One region of the Pseudomonas sp. SO81 genome, then DNA from elsewhere that is predicted to be linked to it. Evidence: riboswitches for the same ligand, from Rfam matches in the RefSeq annotation. Region 1 holds a riboswitch; the other holds the start of a gene.
What was found. Region 1 has a riboswitch for cobalamin ahead of cobW (cobalamin biosynthesis protein CobW). Riboswitches for the same ligand answer to the same signal wherever they lie in the genome.
Positions count from the first base shown of each region.

Region 2: it holds a riboswitch for cobalamin, as region 1 does, so the genes downstream of both, OH686_RS15375 (TonB-dependent receptor domain-containing protein) here and cobW (cobalamin biosynthesis protein CobW) in region 1, are expected to answer to the same signal.

Region 1 covers NZ_CP126126.1:1,031,118-1,035,500, forward strand. The annotation lists gene cobM (precorrin-4 C(11)-methyltransferase) at 1-295, opposite strand, end outside; gene OH686_RS04940 (cobalamin biosynthesis protein) at 310-723, opposite strand; gene OH686_RS04945 (CbtA family protein) at 701-1,423, opposite strand; gene OH686_RS04950 (CbtB domain-containing protein) at 1,435-1,620, opposite strand; cobalamin riboswitch at 1,803-2,025, opposite strand; cobalamin riboswitch at 2,086-2,290, shown strand; gene cobW (cobalamin biosynthesis protein CobW) at 2,386-3,435, shown strand; gene cobN (cobaltochelatase subunit CobN) at 3,585-4,383, shown strand, end outside.
Region 2 covers NZ_CP126126.1:3,282,137-3,286,519, reverse strand. The annotation lists gene OH686_RS15385 (alpha/beta fold hydrolase) at 1-90, shown strand, start outside; gene dxs (1-deoxy-D-xylulose-5-phosphate synthase) at 172-2,067, shown strand; cobalamin riboswitch at 2,135-2,347, shown strand; gene OH686_RS15375 (TonB-dependent receptor domain-containing protein) at 2,430-4,316, shown strand; gene OH686_RS15370 (cobalamin-binding protein) at 4,380-4,383, opposite strand, start outside.

The DNA.
Region 1 (4,383 bases):
GCGCGCGCAACTCGCGAATCTGCTCGCCGATGGCGCCGTACAACGACGGATCGCCGGAATGCACGCGGGCCACGTCCTGGCCCTTGGCATGGGCCTCGGCCAGCAGCGTGATGATCTGTGAGAGGTGCAGCTCGGCGGTGTTCACCAGCAGCTCGGCGCTATGGCCCTGCAGCACGGCCTCGGGTACCAGTGAGCCGGCGTAGAGAATCACCGGGCAGCTGCGGATCAGGCCCTGGCCTTTGACGGTGATCAGCTCAGGATCGCCGGGGCCGGCGCCGATGAAATAGACGGTCATAGTGTTATCCGATGTCAGGCGCGAGCAATGGCCAGGGTAGCAGCGGCGCTGCGCTGCTTGGGACAGATCAGGACGGCCGCACGACCGGAGCGCGCGCTGGCGCCGGCCAGGGCACTGGCCTCGGCCACGCTGGCGGAGCCGGTCAGCTCGCGCACAAGCTCCGAGCCTTCACTCAGTTGCGACTCGTAGGGCGCCAGTTGCTCGGCCGAGTAGAAGTCCAGCGGCAGGCCAAGGTCTGCCGCCAGCTGCAGCAGCCCTGCCTCGTCGCGTTTGTGTGCGCTGCTGGCCAGGCCATGCAGCGCGTCCAACGGCAGCGCGAACTGCACCAGGCTCTGTTGCAGTAGCTCGCGCAGCTCGGCCACCGTGCAACCGCGACGGCAGCCGAGACCAGCGATCAGCAGCGGATCAGGCGTCGCGCTGTTCGCCACGGGCGAAGAACCAGGCAGCGGCCAGGCCCAGGGCCGACCAGAACAGGGCGTTGGTCAGCAGCGAGGCGAGGATGAACTCGTGCTCCAGCGCCTCGGGCGCCAGGCTCTCGTGCACTTCCGGCTGCGGCGCGCCGATCAGGTGCGGCACGGCCAGCAGCACCAGGCCTACGCCACGCAGCGCCCAGTTGCGGCCGAAAGCGATCAGGCCCAGGCCGGCGGCGGTAGCGACGGCGGTGCCGATCCACCAGTACTGACGCAGCAGCAGATCGGCGGCGGCGGTGCCCGGCAGCTCCGGCGGCAGGCCAGCGGACGGCGCCAGGCTGAACACGGCGAAGCCGCCCAGGCCCCAGAGCAGGCCCTGCCAGGTCTGGCTCGGCGCACGCAGGGTGAACAGACCAGCCAGCATCAGGGCGAAGCCGACAGCCACCACCAGATTGCTCAGGCCGGTGGACAGGGTGCGCTGCCAGCCGTCTTCGGGAGCCCAGACCTCGCCATCGTGGCTATGGCCGGCAGCCTCCTCGTGTTCGTGCTCATGGGCAGCGACCGGCGCCTCATGGCTGTGCTCGGCAACCGGTTCGGCGGTTTCGAAGGTTTCCGCCTGCAGAATCAGCGGGGTGACCCACAGGCTCTGCAGCAGGGTCAGGACGATGGCGGCCAAGAGGCCTGCGAAGCCCGCAGTCTGGGCAATGCGCTTGATCATGGCAGGCGGTCTCAGTGGCAGGGGAAGGCGGCACTGTGGCGCGTGTCGTGGGCGGCGTTGTGCATCGCCTCGATGTGCGAGAAGCCGGCGAAGAAGATCAGCAGTGCGCCGAGCAGGCAGCTGCCGGCGGCGATGGCCAGGCGTTTGGACAGCGGGAGCGAAACGGAAGCGGAGGACGACAGCGTGCGGCTGGACATGATGAGCACCTTCCAGGGATTGGTATTCCGGTAGAAGGTCGCAGCGAGGAAATGACCCGCCCAGGGCCATCAACCGGCATGCGCCCGCCCACCGCGGGTTGCCAACGAGCCCGTTCAACGTCTGCTGCGCGTCGGCCCTGCTGGATGAACGGCAGGCCCTGGCTCACGAAGCGTCTAAGCGGGTTCTAACGAAGATTCAGGCCGGTCTCCGGGCTTGCGACGCCTTTGCAGGAACCGGGTCGGCCTTCCCATGCACGAGGCACAGTGGCATTGAGGACCCGTCGATCGCTTACCGTTGCGGGGGCAGCGCCGGACTCGCCCACTCCATGCATGGAAAAGGGCCCACCGGCTTCCCGTTTCACCTCGCGCACGGCGGCGAGAGGCACCTGAAACAGCTTTTCTAGAACATCACGAAGCCCGCTCCAGCGTCAACCGCGCGGTTGACCGCCCTTGGGGCACTGCGTAGCCTTGCAGCCTTTCCGAGGTTCTTCTTCGCCAGCCGAAGAAGCTAAGAGGGAACAGGGTCTTTCAAGCCCTGGCTGCCCCCGCAACTGTGAACGGACGAGATTCTTCGAAATGCCACTGCCCTGTAGGGCGGGAAGGCGAAGGATCAGGAGCCCCAAGGTTCCACGCCGTAAGCCAGGAGACCTGCCTCGCAAAAGTTTCGACAACCGGGCGGGGTGATCCGGTGGTGTTCGGCCCTCGCTCGTCCGCGCGTGCCCCGCCCTGCCCGTCCGTCCCTTTCACGACGCTTCCGGGGCTGCCATGCAATCGCTCGCCAAACTTCCCGTCACCATCGTCACCGGCTTTCTCGGTGCCGGTAAAACCACCCTGCTCCGTCACCTGCTGGCCAACGCCGGCGGACGCCGCATCGCGGTGATCGTCAACGAGTTCGGCGAGCTGGGCATCGACGGCGCCATCCTCAAGCAGTGCTCCATCGGCTGCACCGAGGAAGAGGCCAACGGCCGCGTCTATGAGCTGGCCAACGGCTGCCTGTGCTGCACCGTGCAGGAAGAGTTCTTCCCGGTGATGCGCGAGCTGGTGGCCCGTCGTAGCGAGCTCGACCACATCCTTATCGAGACCTCCGGCCTGGCCCTGCCCAAGCCGCTGGTGCAGGCCTTCAACTGGCCGGAAATCCGCACCGCCTGCACCGTGGATGCGGTGATCACCGTGGTCGACAGCCCGGCCGTGGCAGCCGGCACCTTCGCCGCCTTCCCCGAGCAGGTGGATGCCCAGCGCAAGCAGGACCCGAACCTCGACCACGAATCGCCGCTGCATGAGCTGTTCGCCGACCAGCTGGCCAGCGCCGACCTGGTGGTGCTGAACAAGACCGACCTGCTCGATGCCGACGCCCTGGCCGCCGTGCGCGCCGAGGTGGCCGAGGAGCTGCCGCCGGCGGTCAAGGTGATCGAGGCCCAGGGCGGCGAGCTGCCGTTGGACGTGCTGCTCGGCCTGAACTGCGAGACCGAGCTGCACATCGACGCCCGTCGCACCCACCACGACGAGGAAGACGAGGATCACGACCACGACGAGTTCGACTCCTTCGACGTGGTCCTGCCGGAGGCCGAGGAAGCCCGCCTGCTCGCCGCCCTCAAGGACGCCGTCGCCAAGCACGGCATCCTGCGCGTCAAGGGCTTCGCCGCCATCCCCGGCAAGGCCATGCGCCTGCTGGTACAAGGCGTCGGCCAGCGCTTCGACCGCCACTTCGACCGCGCCTGGGGTGCAGACGAAGCGCGGCAGAGCCGCCTGGTGCTGATCGGCCAGGAACTCGACCGCGCCGCCATCGAGGCGGAACTGCAGGCGGCGCTGGCGTGATAACCCATTTCCCTCACCCCAACCCTCTCCCGGGGGGAGAGGGAGTAGGAGCGGCGCGCGCTCTCAAGCTTCGCGCGTTTCTGCTCCCCTCTCCCCCCGGGAGAGGGGCCGGGGGTGAGGGTCTCCCCGGCAGCACGGAGCCCTAACCCATGCACCTGCTGCGCGCCCAGGCCGGCATCACCCTGCCGGCCGACAGCATCGCCGACCTCGGCCAGAGCCCAGCCGAGCTGGTGATCCTCTGCACCGGCGACTCGCATCTGTCGCTGCTGGCCGAAGTGGCGCGCGAGCTACCCGAGGACTTCCCCAGCCTGCGCCTGGCCAGCCCGGCGCAGCTGCCCAACCACGCTTCAGTGGACTTCTACGTCGAGCAAGTGCTGCGCCACGCCGAAGTCATTCTGATCTCGGTGCACGGCGGCGTCAGCTACTGGCGCTACGGCATCGAGCGCCTGGTCGAACTGGGCCGCCAGGGCACCAGGATCATCCTGGTGCCCGGCGACGACAGTCCCGATCCCGAGCTGACCACGCTGAGCAACGTGCCGAGCGAGGACAGCCAGCGCCTGTGGCAGTACCTGCGCCAGGGTGGCGCGGACAACGCGCGCCACTTGCTGCACTGCATCGCCAGCCGCTGGCTGCAGCGCGACTACCCGTGGAGCGAGCCGCGCGCCCTGCCGCGTACGCTGATCCACCACCCGCAGTATGGCGAGGCAACCCTCGAGCACTGGCGCGCCGACTGGCAGCCGGGCCGGCCGGTGACGGCGCTGCTGTTCTATCGCGCCCAGGTGCAGGCCGGGAACACCGCCTTCGTCGATACCTTCTGCCAGCGCCTGCAAGCCCAGGGCCTCAACCCGCTGCCGATTGCCGTGGCCAGCCTCAAGGAAGCCGAATGCCTGGCCCAGGTCGAGACCTGGATGGACGAAACCGAGTCGGCGGTGATCCTCAACACCACCG
Region 2 (4,383 bases), 2.3 Mb from region 1:
GGTTGCGGCCACTGGCTGCAGAGCGAGGACGGCGAGCGGGTCAACGCCCTGCTGCTGGACTTCTTGGCGCGGCATTACGCCGCGGACTGATCCACTCACAGGTCGTTTGGGCTGTTTCCGGCGCTTCAGGTAAACTGCCGCATCTTTTGTATGCCTATAACGATCCGCCTGATGCCGACCACCTTCCACGAAATCCCCCGCGAGCGTCCTGCCACGCCCCTGCTCGACAGCGCCGACACCCCGGACGGCCTGCGCCGCCTGGCGGAAAGCGAGCTGGAAAGCCTGGCCGACGAGCTGCGCCAATACCTGCTGTACAGCGTTGGCCAGACCGGCGGGCATTTCGGTGCCGGCCTCGGCGTGATCGAGCTGACCATCGCTCTGCACTACATCTTCGACACCCCGGACGACCGCCTGGTGTGGGACGTGGGCCACCAGGCCTACCCGCACAAGATCCTCACCGGCCGCCGCGAGCGCATGGGCAGCCTGCGCCAGAAGGACGGCCTGGCCGCCTTCCCGCGCCGCAGCGAGAGCGAGTACGACACCTTCGGCGTCGGCCACTCCAGCACCAGCATCAGCGCCGCCTTAGGGATGGCCATAGCCGCGCGCCTGCAGGGCAGCAAGCGCAAGTCGGTGGCCGTGATCGGCGACGGCGCACTGACCGCCGGCATGGCCTTCGAGGCGCTGAATCATGCCTCCGATGTGAAGGCCAATATGCTGGTCGTGCTCAACGACAACGACATGTCGATTTCCAAGAACGTCGGCGGCCTGTCCAACTATTTGGCCAAGATCATCTCCAGCCGCACCTATTCGAGCATGCGCGAAGGCAGCAAGAAGATCCTCTCGCGCCTGCCCGGCGCCTGGGAGATAGCGCGCAAGGTCGAGGAGCACGCCAAGGGCATGCTGGTGCCCGGCACCCTGTTCGAGGAGCTGGGCTGGAACTACGTCGGCCCCATCGATGGCCACGACCTGCCGACCCTGATCGCCACCCTGCGCAATATGCGCGACCTGGAGGGCCCGCAGTTCCTCCATGTGGTGACCAAGAAGGGCAAGGGTTTCGCCCCGGCCGAGGTCGACCCGATCGGCTACCACGCCATCACCAAGCTGGAGCCGATCAAGGCGCCAGTCGAGCCGAAGCAAGCCTCCGGCCCGAAATACTCCGCCGTGTTCGGCCAGTGGCTGTGCGATATGGCCGAGCAGGACGAGCGCCTGGTCGGCATCACCCCGGCGATGAAGGAAGGCTCCGACCTGGTGGCCTTCAGCGAGCGCTTCCCGGAGCGCTACTTCGACGTGGCCATCGCCGAACAGCACGCAGTGACCCTGGCCGCCGGCATGGCCTGCGACGGAGCCAAGCCGGTGGTGGCGATCTACTCCACCTTCCTGCAACGCGCCTACGACCAGCTGATCCACGACGTGGCCGTGCAGCACCTCGACGTGCTGTTCGCCATCGACCGCGCCGGCCTGGTCGGCGAAGACGGTCCGACCCACGCCGGCAGCTTCGATATCTCCTACCTGCGCTGCATCCCCGGCATGCTGGTGGCCACGCCCAGCGACGAGAACGAGCTGCGCCTGCTGCTGACCACCGGCTACCACTTCCAGGGCCCGGCGGCCGTACGTTATCCGCGTGGCAGCGGTCCCAACACGCCGATCGACCCGCGCCTGGAGCCGGTGGAGATCGGCAAGGCCGTGGTCCGTCGCCAGGGCAAGCGCACCGCCCTGCTGGCCTTCGGCGTGCAGCTGGCCGAGGCGCTGCGCGTCGGCGAGGCGCTGGACGCCACCGTGGTCGATATGCGCTTCGTCAAACCCCTCGACGAAACCCTCCTATGTGAACTGGCCGCCAGCCACGAGCTGCTGGTGACCATCGAGGAAAACGCCGTGATGGGTGGTGCCGGCAGCGCGGTCAGCGAGTTCCTCGCCGCCGAGAACCTGGTCAAGCCACTGCTGCACCTGGGCCTACCCGACTACTACGTCGAGCACGCCAAGCCGGCCCAGATGCTCGCCGAGTGCGGGCTGGATACCGCCGGCATCGAGACGGCGGTGCGGGCGCGACTGGCGCAGCTGGCTGGATGAGCCATGCTCATCCAGCCCTGAATCCAACTTGTTTGTAATTCATCCGGCTGCGCACTAAGGTGCGCGGCGTTTTTGCATTCCGCCAGGTGCGCTGCGTCCACAGGAACAGCGTTAAACGGGAAGCCGGTGCGCTCCGCGAGGAGCCATCCCGGCGCTGCCCCCGCAACGGTAATCGACCGCAGCCCACCGGCTGCACGCCCGCTCATCAGCCACTGGGTCTCCCGGGAAGGCGAGCCGGCGCGTCGAGAGCCCGGAGACCGGCCTGGACGGATTCGACTGGTGTTGCGGAGGGCAGCACCGTCAGGCGCCCGCCCGCGCCTGTCCTGCCCTCCTCGAAGTCTTGCGATCTTTGAGGAATCTCCATGAAGCTGTCCCGTTCCCTGCCTCTCTCGGCCCTGGCCATGGCCCTGCTGCCCGGCACCAACCTGCTGGCCGCCGGCCAGGAGGCTGCGCTGAAGCTGTCCGAAACCCTGATCAGCGCCAACCGCGATGTGCAGCAGCGCAGCGCCAGCAGCACCGCCAGCACCGTGTTCACCCGCGCCGACATCGAGCGCCTGCAGCCCTCGTCGGTGACCGACCTACTCAAGCGCGTACCTGGCGTTCAGGCGACCGACAACGGCATCGGCAGCCTGACCAGCCTGTACATTCGCGGCACCAAGTCGGCCCAGAGCCTGGTGCTGGTGGACGGCATGCGCATCGGTTCGGCCAGCTCCGGCGACAGCAACCTGCAGCACATCAACATCGACCAGATCGAGCGCATCGAAGTGCTGCGCGGCCCACGCTCCGCGGTGTATGGCGCCGACGCCATCGGCGGCGTGGTGCAGATCTTCACTCGCCGCAGCGCTGGCGAAGGCCTCAAGCCCTTCGTGCGCGTGGGCTATGGCAGCCACGGTGCCTGGCAGCGCAGCGCCGGCATCTCCGGCGGCGACCAGCAGACCCGTTTCAGCCTGGCCGGCAGCCTCAACGAGACCAACGGCTTCGATCGCAGCGGCCCGTCCTACGAGTCCGACCAGGATCACGACGCCTACCGCAACAAGGCCTTCAGCCTGAGCCTCAGCCACAGCTTCAGCGACAGCATCGAGGCCGGCATCAACGTGCTCGACCAGCGCGGCCGCACCGAATTCGACAACCCCTTCGGCCGCTTCGACATGACCACCTTCGAGTCGGTCGGCCAGGCCCCGTACAGCGACTTCACCGTCAGCAGCGTCTCCAGCTACCTCGATGCGCAGATCAACGACACCTGGAACAGCCGCCTGGAAGTCGGCCACAGCGAGAACCGCGAAGAGAGCCTGGACAAGCTCAGCGACGAGCGTGGCGTGTTCAACACCTACCGCGACTCGGTGAACTGGCTCAACACCCTGGCCCTGAGCGACAGCCACAGCCTGCTGCTGGGTGGCGAGTGGTACGAGGATCAGCTCAACAGCAACACCGCCTTCGAGGAGCAGCAGCGCTGGAACCAGGCTGCCTTTGTCCAGCATCGCTATGAGAGCGAGCACTTCTCCACCGAGCTGGGCATGCGCCACGACAAGAACGAGCAGTTCGGCAGCGAGAACACCTGGAGCGGCGCCCTAACCCTGCCGCTGAACGCCGCCAATGACCTGATCCTGTCCTACAGCGAAGGCTTCCGCGCGCCGACCTTCAACGACCTGTACTACCCAGACTACAGCAACCCGGACCTCAAGCCCGAGCACTCGAAGAGCTACGAGCTGCAATGGCGCAGCGAGCTGACCGAGAGCACCCGCCTGGAGGCCTCGCTTTACCGCACCGACATCGAGGATGCCATCGCCAGCGATCAGGACTTCATTCCGCAGAACATCGCCACCGCACGCATCCACGGCTTCGAGGCGACGCTGCAGCAGGAGCTGTTCGGCTGGCAGGGCCAACTGGGCGTCGCCTTCGTCGACCCGCGCGACCGCGATACCGGCCACACCCTCAACCGCCGCGCCCGCCGCACCCTGAGCCTGGACCTGGACCGCGCCTTCGGCGACTTCGCCGTGGGCGCCACCTGGCAGGCCGCGAGCAGCAGCTACGACGATCCGAACAACCAGTACGAGCTGGCCGGCTACGGCCTGCTGGGCCTGCGCGGCAGCTGGCAGGCAACCGGCGAGCTGAAGCTGGAAGCGAAGATCGACAACCTGCTGGACAAGGACTACCAGCGCGCCCTGTACGAGCACGAAGGCGAGCGCTATGGCTACCGCCAGGAAGGCCGCACGGCGATGCTCGGCTTCGTCTGGAGCCCCGAGCTGTAAACGTCCGGCGCAATGCACAAGGCCCCTTTCGGGGCCTCTTGTGTTTCTGCGCTAGAGCGCGGTTCAA